2 regions of the Williamsia sp. Y853 genome follow, and region 1 is predicted to be linked to the other one. Evidence: predicted binding sites of a transcription regulator. Region 1 holds the regulator's gene; the other holds the start of a gene.
The links. The regulator LexA, encoded in region 1, represses DNA repair genes until DNA is damaged. The targets are predictions, from matches to a motif close to CGAACANNTGTTCG.
Positions count from the first base shown of each region.

Region 1 (7,204 bases):
CGCCACGCGCCCCGGAGGTTCACCTGCCGAACTTCCACAAGGGTCCGACGATCGGCGACATGCAACTCGACGATCGTGCGTCGTTGCGACGGGTTGCAGGTCTGTCCACCGAACTCACCGACGTCACCGAGGTCGAATACCGGCAGCTTCGCCTCGAACGGGTCGTTCTGGTCGGTGTCTGGCTGCAGGGAAGCACCACCGCCCAGGCGGAATCGAGTCTTGCCGAACTCAAGGCCCTGGCCGAGACCGCCGGGTCCGAGGTGCTCGAAGGTCTCATCCAACGTCGGGACAAGCCGGATCCGGCCACCTACATCGGATCGGGCAAATCCCATGAACTTCGCGACATCGTCGAGGCCACCGGTGCCGACACCGTCATCTGCGATGGTGAACTGACGCCCGCACAGCTCACCGCGCTGGAGAAGGTGGTGAAGGTCAAGGTCATCGACCGCACCGCCCTTATCCTCGACATCTTCGCCCAGCACGCCACGTCGCGCGAGGGCAAGGCTCAGGTCGCGTTGGCCCAGATGGAATACATGCTGCCGCGTCTTCGCGGTTGGGGTGAATCGATGTCCCGTCAGGCCGGTGGCCGGGCGGGCAGCAACGGTGGCGTGGGTCTGCGTGGTCCCGGTGAGACGAAGATCGAGACGGACCGCCGCCGTATCCGCGAGCGGATGGCGAAGTTGCGCCGCGAGATCCGTGAGATGAAGACGTCGCGAAACACCAAGCGCACCAAGCGGAAAGAGTCCGCTGTCGCATCGGTCACGATCGTCGGTTACACCAACGCGGGCAAGTCCAGTCTGATCAACGCGATGACCGGATCAGGTGTGCTGGTGCAGAATGCGCTGTTCGCCACCCTCGATCCGACAACCCGGAAGATGTCCCTCGACGACGGTCGAGAAATCGTGGTCACCGACACCGTCGGATTTGTCCGGCACCTGCCCACCCAGCTGGTCGAGGCGTTCCGTTCGACCCTGGAAGAGGTCATCGACGCAGATCTGCTGTTGCACATCGTCGATGGTTCGGACCCGATTCCCACCGAGCAGATCAGCGCGGTGCGCAAGGTCGTCGATCAGGTGATCCAGGACGAGAAGGCAACCGCACCACCGGAGCTTCTCGTGGTGAACAAGATCGACGTCGCCGATCCGACGGTCCTGACACAGCTTCGCAGTCTGTTCCCCGACGCGGTCTTCATCTCGGCGGCCACGGGCGAAGGTATCCCGGAACTGCTCGAGCGGGTCCGCGAGTTGGTGTCGCGGCATGACGTCCATGTCACCGTCCGGGTGCCGTACTCCCGGGGTGACCTGGTCTCACGCATCCACGCCGAAGGCGATGTGTCGCGGGAGGAGCACGGAGCCGATGGCACGGAGATCGTCGCCAGTGTGCCTTCTGCGCTGGCCAGCCAGCTGGCCGAGTTCGCCGCATCTGATCTGTTCTAAAAATCCAGGCCTCCAGGCCCTTGGGCAAAATGTAGAATCCCGTTACAGTTACTGGCACGTCCGCGTTTTGACACCTCGTTATGGAGACCTTGATGGAACGTACGATTTTCGAGCCTGAACATCTTCTGTACCGCGATTCGTACAGAAGCTTCCTCGAACAGCATGTGGCGCCGTATCACGCCCGCTGGGAAGAGCAGAACATCGTCGATCGTGATGTGTGGATCGAAGCGGGTAAGAACGGCTTCCTGGCCGTGGACGCTCCCGAAGAGTTCGGCGGCGGCGGAGTCGACGACTTCCGCTACCAGGCCATCGTCTCCGAAGAGTCCGCCAGGGGTGGGTACAGCGGTTTGGGCTTCACCCTGCACAACGACGTCATCGCGCCGTACCTGCTGGAACTGACCACCGAGGAGCAGAAGGCGCGCTGGCTTCCGGGATTCACCTCCGGCGAGCTCATCACCGCCATCGCCATGACCGAGCCCGGAACCGGTTCGGACCTGCAGGGCATCAAGACCAACGCCAAGAAAGACGGCGACCACTGGGTGCTCAACGGATCGAAGACCTTCATCACCAACGGCATCAACGCCGACCTGGTGATCGTGGTCGCGCGCACCGACCCCGAGGCCGGCGCGAAAGGTTTCAGCCTGCTGGTCATCGAGCGTGGCATGGAGGGCTTCGAACGCGGCCGCAACCTCGACAAGGTCGGCATGAAGGCGCAGGACACCGCCGAACTGAGTTTCGACAACGTCCGTGTGCCCGCCGAGAACCTGCTCGGTGAAGAAGGCCTCGGCTTCATCTACCTCATGCAGAACCTGCCTCGCGAACGCCTGTCGATCGCTGTTGTCGCCGCGGCGGCGATGGAGCAGGTGCTGGAGACCACCGTTCAGTACACCAAGGACCGCAAGGCCTTTGGTCGCTCGATCGGGAACTTTCAGAACACCCGGTTCCTGCTGGCCGAACTGGCGACGTCGACCACGACGACCCGCGTCTTCGTCGACCACTGCATCGGTCTGCTGAACGAGAAGAAGCTGACCGTCCCGGATGCCGCGATGGCCAAGTACTACGCCACCGAGAATCAGGTGCACCTGGTCGACCGGTGTCTGCAGCTGCACGGTGGATACGGCTACATGCGTGAATACTCGGTCGCCAAGGCATTCCTCGACTCTCGTGTGCAGACCATCTACGGCGGGACGACCGAGATCATGAAGGAAGTGATCGGACGTAGTCTCGGGGTCTGATCACCCAGTGGTCCCCTGAACTCGAAAGGCGGGGTGTACCGGGATATCCCGGTACACCCCGCCTTTGATCTGTATGAGAGTGATCTGCCTACGACTCGGAGGTCAGAGCCGACGCATCACAGTGACGACCTTGCCCAGGATGACGGCATCGTTACCCGGGATGGGATCGAACACCGGGTTGTGCGGCATCAGCCACACGGCGTCCTTGGTGCGCTTGAACGTCTTGATCGTGGCATCGCCGTCGATCATCGCCGCCACGATGTCGCCGTTGTCGGCAACATTCTGCTGGCGTACGACCACCCAGTCGCCGTCGCAGATCGCGGCGTCGATCATCGATTCACCGACGACCTTGAGCATGAACAGCGAACCTTCGCCCACCAGCTCTTTGGGGAGTGGGAAAACGTCTTCGACAGCTTGTTCGGCGAGGATCGGACCGCCGGCCGCGATCCGGCCGAGGACCGGGACGAACGTCGGCGTCGGCAGGGATTCGTCCGGTGCCTGAACCTGTCCGGCGGCTGTGGCCGGATTCAGATCGGTGTCCTGGATGTTCACCGCGCGAGGCCGGTTGTTCTCGCGCTGCAGGAAACCCTTGCGTTCCAGCGTGCGGAGCTGATGGGCGACGGACGATGTCGAGGTCAGGCCGACAGCGTCACCGATCTCCCGGATGCTCGGTGGGTAGCCGCGCTCGCGGACCGAGGTACGGATGACCTCGAGAACCGCTTTTTGGCGGGGGGTCAGTGAGCCCTCGGCGAGTGGTTCGGTGGCGACAACAGTGGTCGCGGTCCCGTCCGCCGGTGTCGGGGGCTGGGTTCTATCGGCCATCAGGTCCTCCAGTTCATGCGGTGTCGGGCGGGGTCCATGTCGACAAAGATAGTGCAAATGGTCACAAGTCTCAAACATTTGTTCGATCAGGCGTGGCGCTTTGTCGGAGGCCCGTGGTACTAATCGAACACTCTTTCAATCGAACGAGTGATCGAATAGGGATCGAACCGATGACCGAGGACTGAACCCCATGACTGCAGCCACCACCATTATCCGGCCGGCCACAGCTCGGCCTGTTCACCACCCCGAGAGCGGTACCCGCACGCGCACCACGCGCCCGGTACGGCCCGAGGACACATCACGCCCGGCCGGTCGCCGTCTGCCTGCGCAGCGCCGGGTGGCCGTCTCGTGTGCCGATTCGCGTAACTCCGAGCGGCGGATACCGACCGCTCGCGAGATGGTCTTCGCCCGCAGGCGCGCCTGGGCGGGCGCAGCGGTCGCCGGTGTCGGTCTGATGCTCGTGGTCGCCTTCATGACCTTCTTCGGCGGGGTCATGCAGCAGTCCGCGGATCCGGCCCGCGTCGGCACCGAGGTCGTCCGGGTCCAATCGGGGGAGTCGTTGGGCGCCATCGCCTCCCGCATCGCACCCGAGATGCCGACCGAAGCCGTGGTGGCGAAGATCATGGAGCTCAACGCCATGAACAACTCGGCACTGTCGGTGGGCCAGGCATTGGTCACGCCCGTCTACGCGAGGTAGACGTGGAGGGGCTGCAATCCCGGACGGTATCCTCGGAGTCACAGTGTCTGGTCACTCCGCCCAGGCCGTCGACCGTCGAGGATTCGTGCATGCATTGCCCGTTTTGCAAGAACGAGGACACCCGCGTAGTCGATTCGCGAGTGGCGGACGAGGGGCAGGCCATCCGTCGCCGCCGCGCCTGTTCGCAGTGTGCACGCCGTTTCACCACGGTGGAGACCGCGGTGCTCTCGGTGGTCAAACGGACCGGCGTCACGGAACCGTTCAGTCGCGAGAAGGTCATGCGCGGCGTCCGCCGGGCCTGCCAGGGCCGTTCGGTCGACGACGACAAATTGCAGCATCTTGCGCAGCAGGTGGAAGAAGCAGTGCGGGCATCAGGTTCGGCGGAGGTACCGGCCAATGAGGTCGGCCTGGCCATCCTCGGCCCGCTTCGCGATCTCGACGAGGTCGCATACCTGCGGTTCGCCTCTGTCTACCGGTCATTCGACTCGGTGGACGATTTCCAGAAAGAAATCGACGACCTCCGATCAAGCAAGTCCTAGCGTCACTACCGCAAGTCCTAGCGCCGCTACCGTAAGTCTCGGATTGCCTTGATGGCACGCTTTTCTGAAATCGGGTACGCAGTTCGCAGCTGTTGAGCAAACAGTCCGACGCGCAATTCCTCGACAATCCAGCCTGCAGCCTCGCTGACCGCATCGCGCCGCTGCGGCGGGATCATCCGCAGATGGTCTGTCCATGCGGCCACTACGCGATCGATGGCTGCCATCGACGCGGCGTCCCGTGCGGCGGAGGCAGGCAGCTGTTCCAGCCGGGCCAGGGCGGCATCCAGATACCGCGGGATCTCGGGGAGGTGTTCGGCGCCGGTGGCCGAGATGAATCCGTCGAAAACAAGATCGCCGAGTTGATCCCGCACGTCGTCGGCAGCGTCGGCCACCGTGGTGGCCGCGATGGCGGTGCGCAGCGGAGCCACCCGGGTCAGGATCGCCGCGGCTTGGCGCAGTTTGGTCGTGGCCCGGCTCGTGACCTGCCCGGCGACATGGCTTTTCAGGGCGGTGTAATCGGCAGCGGTCCAGACCTCCGGCTGCGGGGGGACCAGGTCGATCACGGCCGCTCGTACGCAATCGGCAAGCAGCGCCTCTCCGGTTGGGTAAGGGCTTTGGCTCAGCGCCAGCCGCTCCGCGGTTCCGAGAACAGAAGTCGCGTTGTGCCGTAGGCCAGGTACATCGTTGATCAGCAGTCCGATCAGGGCGTTGTACATCGCGCTGCGCTGCTCGGACTCGGTCGACATCGGTGCGACGGTGAAGCCACCTCTGCGGGGCACCAAGGCCGGGTAACTCGTGATCTCTTGTCCGGCAACAGTGTTGCGGACCGAGCGCGCGATTGTTCCGAACGTCTTGTCTGTCCAGGTGGTTGCCACCGGCGTCGACTCGGTCGCGGCCTCTTTCTCCAGAGCCGCGCGGGCCTTGCCGCCGAGTCGTTCTTGGAGCTCTGTCAACGATTTGGAGTGGCCCAACTCCTGGCCGTCCGGGCTGAGCGCCACGAACGTCATCCGCAGGTGGTCGGGCAGTGCGGTCGGCCTCAGATCGGCGGCTGCGATTCTCACTCCGGTGAGCCGGGTGAGTTCGGCGGCGACGCTGGACGTCAGGGGCTTGGCACGCGGTGTGACCGCATCAAGGATTTGTGAGGCCAGATCCGGCGCCGGACCGATCTGGCGCCGAAGGGTTTTCGGCAGGGTGCGGATCAATTCGGTGACCAGTTCGGTGCGCATACCGGGGACCAGCCAGTCGAAGCCCGAAGGCCGCGCCCGCATCAGCAGGGGCAGCGGAATCAGCACACTGACGCCGTCGTCCTCGGCGCCGGGCTCGAAGTGGTACCGGAGATCGTACGTGGCATCAGCCTGGCGCCAGGTGTCCGGGAAACCGGCCGGATCGCCTGAAACAACGTCGGCGGGATCGAGATCGAGGAGGTTCGGGTCCTTCTTGCGTGCGGTTTTCCACCAGGTGTCGAAGTGCCTGCCCGAGACCACCTCTTGACCAACGTGGCGGTCGTAGTGCGCGAACAGGGTGTCGTCGTCGACCACGACATCGGTGCGCCGGACCCGGTGCACCGACTCTTCGGCATCGTCGAGCAACGCCCGGTTGCGATGGAAGAACGGATGCTGGGTGCGCCAGTCTCCTTCGACGAGGGCACTGCGGATGAACAGCTCGCGGGCTGCCTCGGGGTCGATGGATCCAAAGTTCACCCGACGTCTGGTGACCAGGGGAACGCCGTAGAGCGTGACCCTTTCGTAGGCCATCGCCGCAGAGTGTTTGCTCGACCAATGTGGTTCGCTGTATTGGCGTTTGACCAGATCGCCTGCCAGTCGCTCGGCCCATTCGGGTTCGATGCGGGCGACGGTCCGGGCCCACAGGCGGGAGGTCTCGACGATCTCGGCCGCCATCACGAACCGAGGCGGTTTGTTCGACAGATGTGAGCCGGGGAAGATCATGAACTTCGTCCCGCGAGCCCCGAGGAACTCTTTGGATTCTCCTTCGCGGACGCCGATCTGGCTGAGCAGACCCGACAGGACCGATTGGTGGACGGCGACCGCCGTCGCCGAATCGGATTCGGGCGTCTCGAAGTCCGCCGGGACGGTCCAGCCCAGATCCCGGGCGATCCGGACGAGTTGCGAATGTAGATCACGCCACTCGCGGATGCGCAGTCCGTGCAGGAATTCGCGGCGCATGCGTTTGCGGAACTGGCTTGAGGACAGCTCTTTTCGCGTGTCCTCGAGATACGTCCACAGATTGAGGAGGGTCAGGAACTCGGAGCCGTCTGCGGCGAATCTGCGGTGTGACTCGTCCGCCGCCTGCCGGTGTTCGGCGGGCCGTTCCCGGACATCGGGTAGCGACAGTGCGGCGGTGAGTACCAGCATCGGCCCCAGGACACCTTGCTTGTCGGCCTCGACCAGCATGCGGGCCAAACGCGGGTCCACCGGGATCCGCGCCAGCGATCGGCCGATCGGCGTCAGCTGCCGT
Region 1 is NZ_JBXCJC010000003.1:244,570-251,773, forward strand. Features, by position in the region: gene hflX (GTPase HflX) at 60-1,436, shown strand; gene AC1TPF_RS17305 (acyl-CoA dehydrogenase family protein) at 1,529-2,671, shown strand; gene lexA (transcriptional repressor LexA) at 2,774-3,493, opposite strand; gene AC1TPF_RS17315 (LysM peptidoglycan-binding domain-containing protein) at 3,684-4,190, shown strand; gene nrdR (transcriptional regulator NrdR) at 4,280-4,729, shown strand; gene hrpA (ATP-dependent RNA helicase HrpA) at 4,756-7,204, opposite strand, start outside.

Region 2 (7,204 bases), on a different contig from region 1:
AGAGTGCGGCATCGATCTTCGTGACACCGGCCTGCTCCAGGGCCTCGTCCACCGCGTCGTACCGCGTGTGGACAAAGGTGATCCGATCACCGAAGGGTGACAGGCGCTCGCGCGCGAGATTCAAAGCGTTGATGTCGCGGTCGATTCCGATGATCGAAACACCGGGAAATCTCTGGGCGATGAGTTCGGTATGGCCGCCTGCGCCGAGAGTGCCGTCGACGTAGATCGCGTCGGTACCGTCGGGATGTCGCCGGGTGATCGAAGGTGCAAGCAGTTCGATCATCCGCTCGGCCATGACCGGGACGTGCCCGAAGGGGCCATCGGCGAGATCCACTGTGCTACCTCTCGTGCGGTCCGGGTGCGCCAATTGGCCGGCAGGTGTGTGGGTGGATCCTGGTCCCTGCCCGATCTCCGCACCTGGCGCTGGGGAAGTGCGTCAGGGGCGGGCTGTCGAACCTGGCGCTGGGGAAGTGCGTCAGGGTCGGATCGGGCAAAGGCCTCGATTCACCCACGTGGTCTTGTGGTCCTTGGCCTCAGGCCGTGTCCAGGACGTCGAAGCCCACGCTCGAGAAGTTTTCCTCGTGCTCATCCTGGTAATCGCGCCATGTCTGCGCGTCCCAGATCTCCAAGTGGCTCATGTTTCCGATGACCACACACTCTTTGGCCAGCCCCGCATAGCGACGGTGATCCGGGGACAGGGTTATGCGCCCCTGACCGTCTGGCCGCTGCTCATCGGTACCCGAGCTCAGTTGACGTTGAAAAGCCCGGGCAGCAGGATCGTTCTTGGGCGAGCTCATCACTCGTTGAGCCAACTCATAGAAGTCATCCCGCATGTGCACTGCGAGGCTGCGGTCCTGACCTTTTGTGATCATCACCCCTCCTGCAAGTGCGTCTCGGAACTTTGCGGGCAGCGTGAGCCGCCCCTTGTCGTCCAACTTGGGTGTGTAAGTGCCGAGGAACATAGCGCTGGCCATGTGTCGTCACCTCCAACCCCAAGGTTGATGGAAAGATCCGGTTCTCTTCCACCAACGATCACCACTGTACCCCACAATCCACCACTTTCCACCCCTTGGAGCGCAAAAATGGGCGTAAGTCCTCCGATCCTGCAGGTACAGGCCTTGTAGCCAGGTGGGGGACGAAACCTGATCCCGGGTGTCAGGGAACCGTTCGGGCGGCATTTTCGAGCTCCAGGGGGCACTTCAGCCCCGTTTTGTCGGCGAAACCTCATGGGTGGGAGAAAGTGGGGGCCCGGGTGGAAAGTGGGGCGAGATGCCCTGAAAACACAAAAAAGGCCGTACATCGCAATGCGATGCACGGCCTTCTACGGTCAAGCGCGCCCGAAGACGTCTACTCCTGCTCGAAGCGGCGGTTGAACCGCTCTTCCATTCGTTCAGAAAACTTTCGTCCTTGCCGCTGCTCGCGGCCCGACGAACCGCCGCGCGACGACGACCCCGAAGAACCTCCGGGAGTCGATCCGCTCCTAGTTCCCCACAACGCCATCAGCCCGGCACCGAACATCACCAGGAAGCCGATGAGGCTGACAATGGGGAATCCGCCGATCTGCACCTCGATGACGACTCCCCCGACAAGGAGGACAAGTCCGACGAGGAACAACACGGCAGCCTGCAGTCGACGGCGCGCAGTGGAGCCGCGAAAGCGACGCGACCGTACGTTCGACGCAAACTTGGGGTCTTCGGCGTACAGAGCGTTTTCGATCTGTTCGAGCATGCGCTGCTCGTGCTCTGAGAGTGGCACCCGCCCCCTCCTTCAGCACATGGTTTCGGTAGAGCATCCAGAGGAGACAATTCCGGTTGCCCGGACCCACTGCGGTGGACCCACCTCCGATGATACGAGGTGTTGGAAGTTCGAACCACCATTCCCCGCCACAAGTTGGTCAATTTTGGTCCGTTAGCAGTAATTTCGGAGCCTTCAGGCCGCACCAGCAGGCATATTCGACGGTTTGCCCCGCTCGAGTCGCAGGATTTCCATCTCGACCACGTGTAAAAACTTGTCCACCTTCGGTCGCAACTCGGCAATCTGTTCGTCGGTCACCGACCGGATCCCGGCCTCGGTGTCGGCGCGTAGGCGAGAGAGCCCGGCGAAGTACGTTGCCCACTCGGAGAGCTCAGGCATCGCCTGCGGCAACCGCGCCCACGCACTGCGCGACCCACGTCGGCGGGTGGGGTGCTCGGCGACGGCCAGGACGGCGCCGGCCGCGCGCAGCGCCGATTGGTACAGCGCGCTGAACGCCTCGGCGGAGTCGGTGACGACATCCGATTCACGCAGCCGCGACTCCGCTCGTTCCAGCATCTCGCGGGAGGCGATGATCTGGGTCGGCTCGGGCAGTCGGGTGACCCGTGCGGCCCGTCCGGTCGAGGCCGGTCCGACATTCCGGGGGCCGCGCGCAGGGGTTCGTGCCATCGTCGCCATCTCGGTCCTCCTTTGCCGGACTATCTGTTGTCTATGCGGGGTCGGCTCGGTGGCCTACGCTTCCCTCGTTGGCCACCGAGCCGCCCTCACGTCGTAAAGCGGGTAAACGATGCGGCTTGCGCCTTTGCGGAGGTTGAAGCCTCGAACACCCGTTCGACAGATTCAATATACCCAACGACACCGACAACCATCAAGCAAAAAAGGCGGAAACTTCTGTGCCCATCCGGATCGCCGACCTCTCGGCCCACGATGCACAGATCTGGCTACCCGAGGCCTTGAGCGTCTACGTCACCGCGATGAACTACCCGCCGGGCACCGAAATGCAACGGGCTCCCCTGTGGCACGACCACATCCGGCGCCCCGGTTGGAAGGCCGTCGCCGCGATCGACTCAGCCGGCCCGGCGACCGGGCGGGAAACCCTGGTGGGGATCGCATACGGATACAGCGGCGCGCACGATCAATGGTGGAACCAGCAGGTGCGCAGTGGTCTGGTCCGCGCCGGGTCAAGCCGTGAGCGAATCAGCGCCCTCACCGACAACTACTTCGAGCTGACCGAACTTCACGTGCATCCGTCCGCACAGGGCAGGCAGATCGGCGAGCAATTGCTACAACGCCTGCTGGCCGGTCGCTCCGAACCACAGGTGCTGCTCTCGACACCCGAGGTAGACGAGGAGAACAACCGTGCGTGGCGGCTCTACCGCAGGTTGGGTTTTGCCGACGTGCTCCGCGGCTTCACCTTCGCCGGTGATCCCAGACCGTTTGCTGTCCTCGGCCGCGCCCTCCCACTGCGATAGGACCACATGATCGACACCCTCGTTATCGGCTCCGGACACAACGGCCTCGTGGCCGCCGCCTATTTGGCAGCCGCCGGTCAACAGGTCAAGGTGCTCGAACGCGACAGTGTCGCAGGCGGAGCCGTGTCCACCGTCGAACGGTTCCCGGGCTATCGCGTCGACCGTGGATCGTCGGCGCACCTGATGATCAGGCACACCCCGATCCTCGAAGAACTCGCACTGGCCGATCACGGACTGCGATACATCGACTGCGACCCATGGGCGTTCTGCCCCGCTACCGACGATGCTCCCCCGATCATCTTCCACCGCGACCTCGAGAAGACGGTCGCGTCGATCGAGGCGGCCTGCGGTCCCGCCGATGCGCGCGCCTACCGTGGATTCGTCGACGTCTGGGCGCGCCGGTCGGCGGCGATGATGTCGGCGTTCACCTCGTCGCCCTCCCCGCTCGCTCTCGGCAAGGCGTTCTGGGGTCTGCCTGCGCGCATCCCCGGCAACGGCTCCGCCGCCGGACTCGGGCTCTCACAAGAGTTCCTGATGTCCGGCAATGCACTCCTGGACAACTGGTTCGAATCCGAACACCTCAAGGCGGCGCTGGCGTGGTTCGGAGCGCAGTCGGGTCCGCCGATGAATGAACCGGGAACCGCACCCATGGTCGGTTTTGCCGCCGCGATGCACACCATTCCCCCAGGCCGGGCGGTCGGCGGCAGCGGCGCGCTCGCCGAAGCCCTCATCCGCAAACTTCACGCCGACGGCGGCGAACTCGAACTGTCGGCCGCTGCGACCGCCATCGAGAAGCAGGGTGACAGCTGGCTGGTTCGGACTGCCGATGGTGGCGCGCACCGTGCCCGATCGGTGATCAGCGCCTGCCACATTCTCACCACCCTTGACCTGTTGCAGGCCGGTGGATTCGACCGCACCACCGCCGACCGGTGGCGCTCACAGATCCGCATCGGTGGCGGTATCGGTATGGCGGTCCGTCTCGGGGGCACCGCCCTGCCGCAGTATCCCGGACTGCCCGCCGACACCTCGGTACATGGCGGGCTGGGTCTGCTGGTTACCGATCGCGGACATCTGGCCCGGGCGCACGCCGATGCCGGCGCAGGCGATCTGCCGCGGCGCCCCGCGCTGATCGCGATGAGTTTTTCCGCAATCGATCCGACCCTGGCCCCACCCGGCCGGCATCAGACGAGTCTGTGGGCCCAGTGGCATCCGTACAAGCTCTCCGGCGGGCGCAGCTGGTCCGACCTCGCGGCCACCGCAGGCCAGGAGATCATCAACGAATTGGACCGGCACGCACCGGGGTTCGCCGACTCGATCGAGCACACCTACGTCCAGACGCCCGCCGACCTGGAATCCGAGATCGGGATGACCGGCGGCAACATCATGCATGTGGAGATGTCGCTGGATCAGATGCTGATGTGGCGCCCCCATCCCGAATTGGCCCGGCACCGGGTTCCCGGCGCCCCGGGTCTGGTGCTCGCCGGGGCCTCGACCCACCCGGGCGGTGGTGTCAGCGGTGCCAGCGGTCGCATCGCGGCGACCGCGGTCCTGTCCGACCGGAGATCTCCGTTGGCCAGGATCACCCGCGGCCGATGGGGATGACCGCAGCGCTGGTGGTCCCCCGACGTCAGATCTTGCTGTGGACCTCCGCGGTCCTGCTCGCCGGATCGATCGCCGCGCAGATCATCTACCCCTTGGTCGACGGGGTGGCGCGCGATCAGGCCACCGTGGTCGTCGTTGTCGCCGCGGCCGCCGCGATGCTCGCTCATGCCACGTTCCGGCTGGGGCCACTTCGGGCGGTCGCGGTCTTCGCGGCCACGGCCGGCGTCGGATGGACCGCCGAGATCGTCGGCGTCGCCACCGGATTCCCGTTCGGCGCCTACGCCTACGCCACCGATCGGATCGGGCCATCCGTGGCCGAGGTACCGGTGATCATCGGCTTGGCCTGGACCGCAGGCGGTTACAGCATGTGGTGGATCAGCTCGCTGATCAGTCGCCGTCTTCCGATCCGGATCGCCGCGGCAACCGTCGGGATGGTCGGCTGGGATCTGTACCTCGACCCGCAGATGGTCAGTGCCGGATTGTGGACCTGGTCCACCGATGACGCCGGGCTCCCCGGCATCGACCAGATCCCGGTCACCAACTTCATCGGCTGGGCCGGTGTCGCGTGCGTCATGTTCATCTTGCTCTCGCTGATCGACCCGAAACCGGTCACGGTGACACCGATGACATTGGTCGCACCGGTGGGCTGGTTCACCTGGACCTGGCTCGGATCGGCGCTGGCGTTCCTGGTCTTCCTCGACGATCCCGCGCTTCCCGCGGCGGTTCCGTACGGGCTGATCGGGATGGGCATCCTGGGGGTACCGGCAGCTGTGGCACTGTCTCGTCGGCCTCGTTCCGGCATCAACTGAACGCCATCAGCGCGGCCCTCCTCACGGACCGGCCCGGCTAATGGCACGATAGCTGCGTGCCTGAGATCACCCGACCCAACCGCCGTCGCGGTCCCCTGAGTGCGGTGTTGCTCGTGCTGGCCCTGCTCTTCGGCCCGGCACTTGCCGCCTGTTCTGACGAACCCGCCCAATACGGCGATCGGCTGTGGGGCGCGATTGTGCTCGCCGAGAAGGACATCGGCCAGGAAAAGGGTCCGCAGATCACGGTGCCGCAATCGCTCGAGACGGTGGTCACTGCCACCGAGTTCAAACGCGACGGACTGATCGGCACCCGGGCAACATTCACCGAGGCCACCCTCGGCCAATTCGCCCAGCTCGGCGAACTCGTCGACGACGCCTACCCGGATGCCCCCGTGACTCTGGACCTGCAGGCGCAGCGCCGCGGAGAAGCGGTCACCTTCCGCGGTACGGCCGATCTGCAGGGTTTGACGCCCGAGCGCGACTACATCGAGTTCTCAGTCCAGTTCGCCGGACCGATCAGTGCCACCAACGGCCAGCAGGACGGCGACGACGCCGTCTCCTGGAAGCCGGAGATCGGCAAGGCGACCCCGATGACCGCCGAGGCCCGCTACGACGAACCCGGGACCGCCGCGTTCGCCGGCTGGACGGGCCTGATGGCAGGCATCGCGTTGGCCGTGGCCGTCGTGGTGGTGGCGCTCGCGTGGGTCAGCCGCGACCAATCGTCGCGGCCAGGTGCCCCGCACAAACGTCCGAAGGACGCCCCGCATCCACCTGTGGGAAGCTCGAACGCCGGCGGTACGGGTCGCAGCGGAACCGACAGCAGCGGGAACTCACACTGATCGGTTGGCTACCCACTCTGGTGTCGTCGAGCGGTCAGGCAGCGAGCGAGTTCATCCCGAGTCGCTCGAGGACCTCGCTGGTGGCCTTCGCGAAGTTCAGGCTGCAGAAGTGCAGACACGGCGCGCCCTCGTCGATCAGGCGCTGCGCCATCTCGGTGGCCAGGTCGATGCCCACTGCGCGGACCGATTCCCGGTTCTCCTCTGGCCCGTCGCCTGCAGCTTCGGCCAGTCGCTTCTCGACCGCGGGCGGGAGCACCGAACCCGAGAGTTCGACCATGCGACGCACCGAGGCGAGCGAGGTGATCGGCATGATCCCCGGGATCAGCGGCTTGGCGCCCTGTTCCGGATCGACCGCGTTGACACGGTCGCGCAGTCGCAGATAGTGATCGACGTCGAAGAACATCTGGGTGATCGAATACTGGGCTCCGGCACGAAGTTTCGACACCAGGTACCTGGTGTCGTGATCGAGGTCGGGCGCCCGGTGATGACCTTCGGGGAACGAGGCCACCCCGATGTTGAAGTCGCCGAGATCCTGCAGTAGCCGGACGAGTTGTTCTGCGTACTCCAGCCCGTCGGGATGCTTGACCCATTCGCCCAGCGGGTCACCCGGCGGGTCACCACGCAGGGCCAGGATGTTGGTGATGCCCTGGTCGGCGTAGCCGCCGGCCATCGCCCGAAGCTCGTCGATGCTGTGCCCCACCGCAGTCAGGTGAGCGACGGGGAGCAACGT
Region 2 is NZ_JBXCJC010000006.1:104,735-111,938, forward strand. Features, by position in the region: gene rsmH (16S rRNA (cytosine(1402)-N(4))-methyltransferase RsmH) at 1-295, opposite strand, end outside; gene mraZ (division/cell wall cluster transcriptional repressor MraZ) at 534-962, opposite strand; gene AC1TPF_RS26175 (DUF3040 domain-containing protein) at 1,348-1,755, opposite strand; gene AC1TPF_RS26180 (SAV_6107 family HEPN domain-containing protein) at 1,930-2,430, opposite strand; gene AC1TPF_RS26185 (GNAT family N-acetyltransferase) at 2,646-3,224, shown strand; gene AC1TPF_RS26190 (phytoene desaturase family protein) at 3,231-4,826, shown strand; gene AC1TPF_RS26195 (carotenoid biosynthesis protein) at 4,817-5,635, shown strand; gene AC1TPF_RS26200 (LppM family (lipo)protein) at 5,692-6,474, shown strand; gene AC1TPF_RS26205 (methylenetetrahydrofolate reductase) at 6,509-7,204, opposite strand, start outside.
Region 2: a site for LexA is predicted at 2,573-2,586, ahead of AC1TPF_RS26180 (SAV_6107 family HEPN domain-containing protein). Genes of this name have one in related genera too.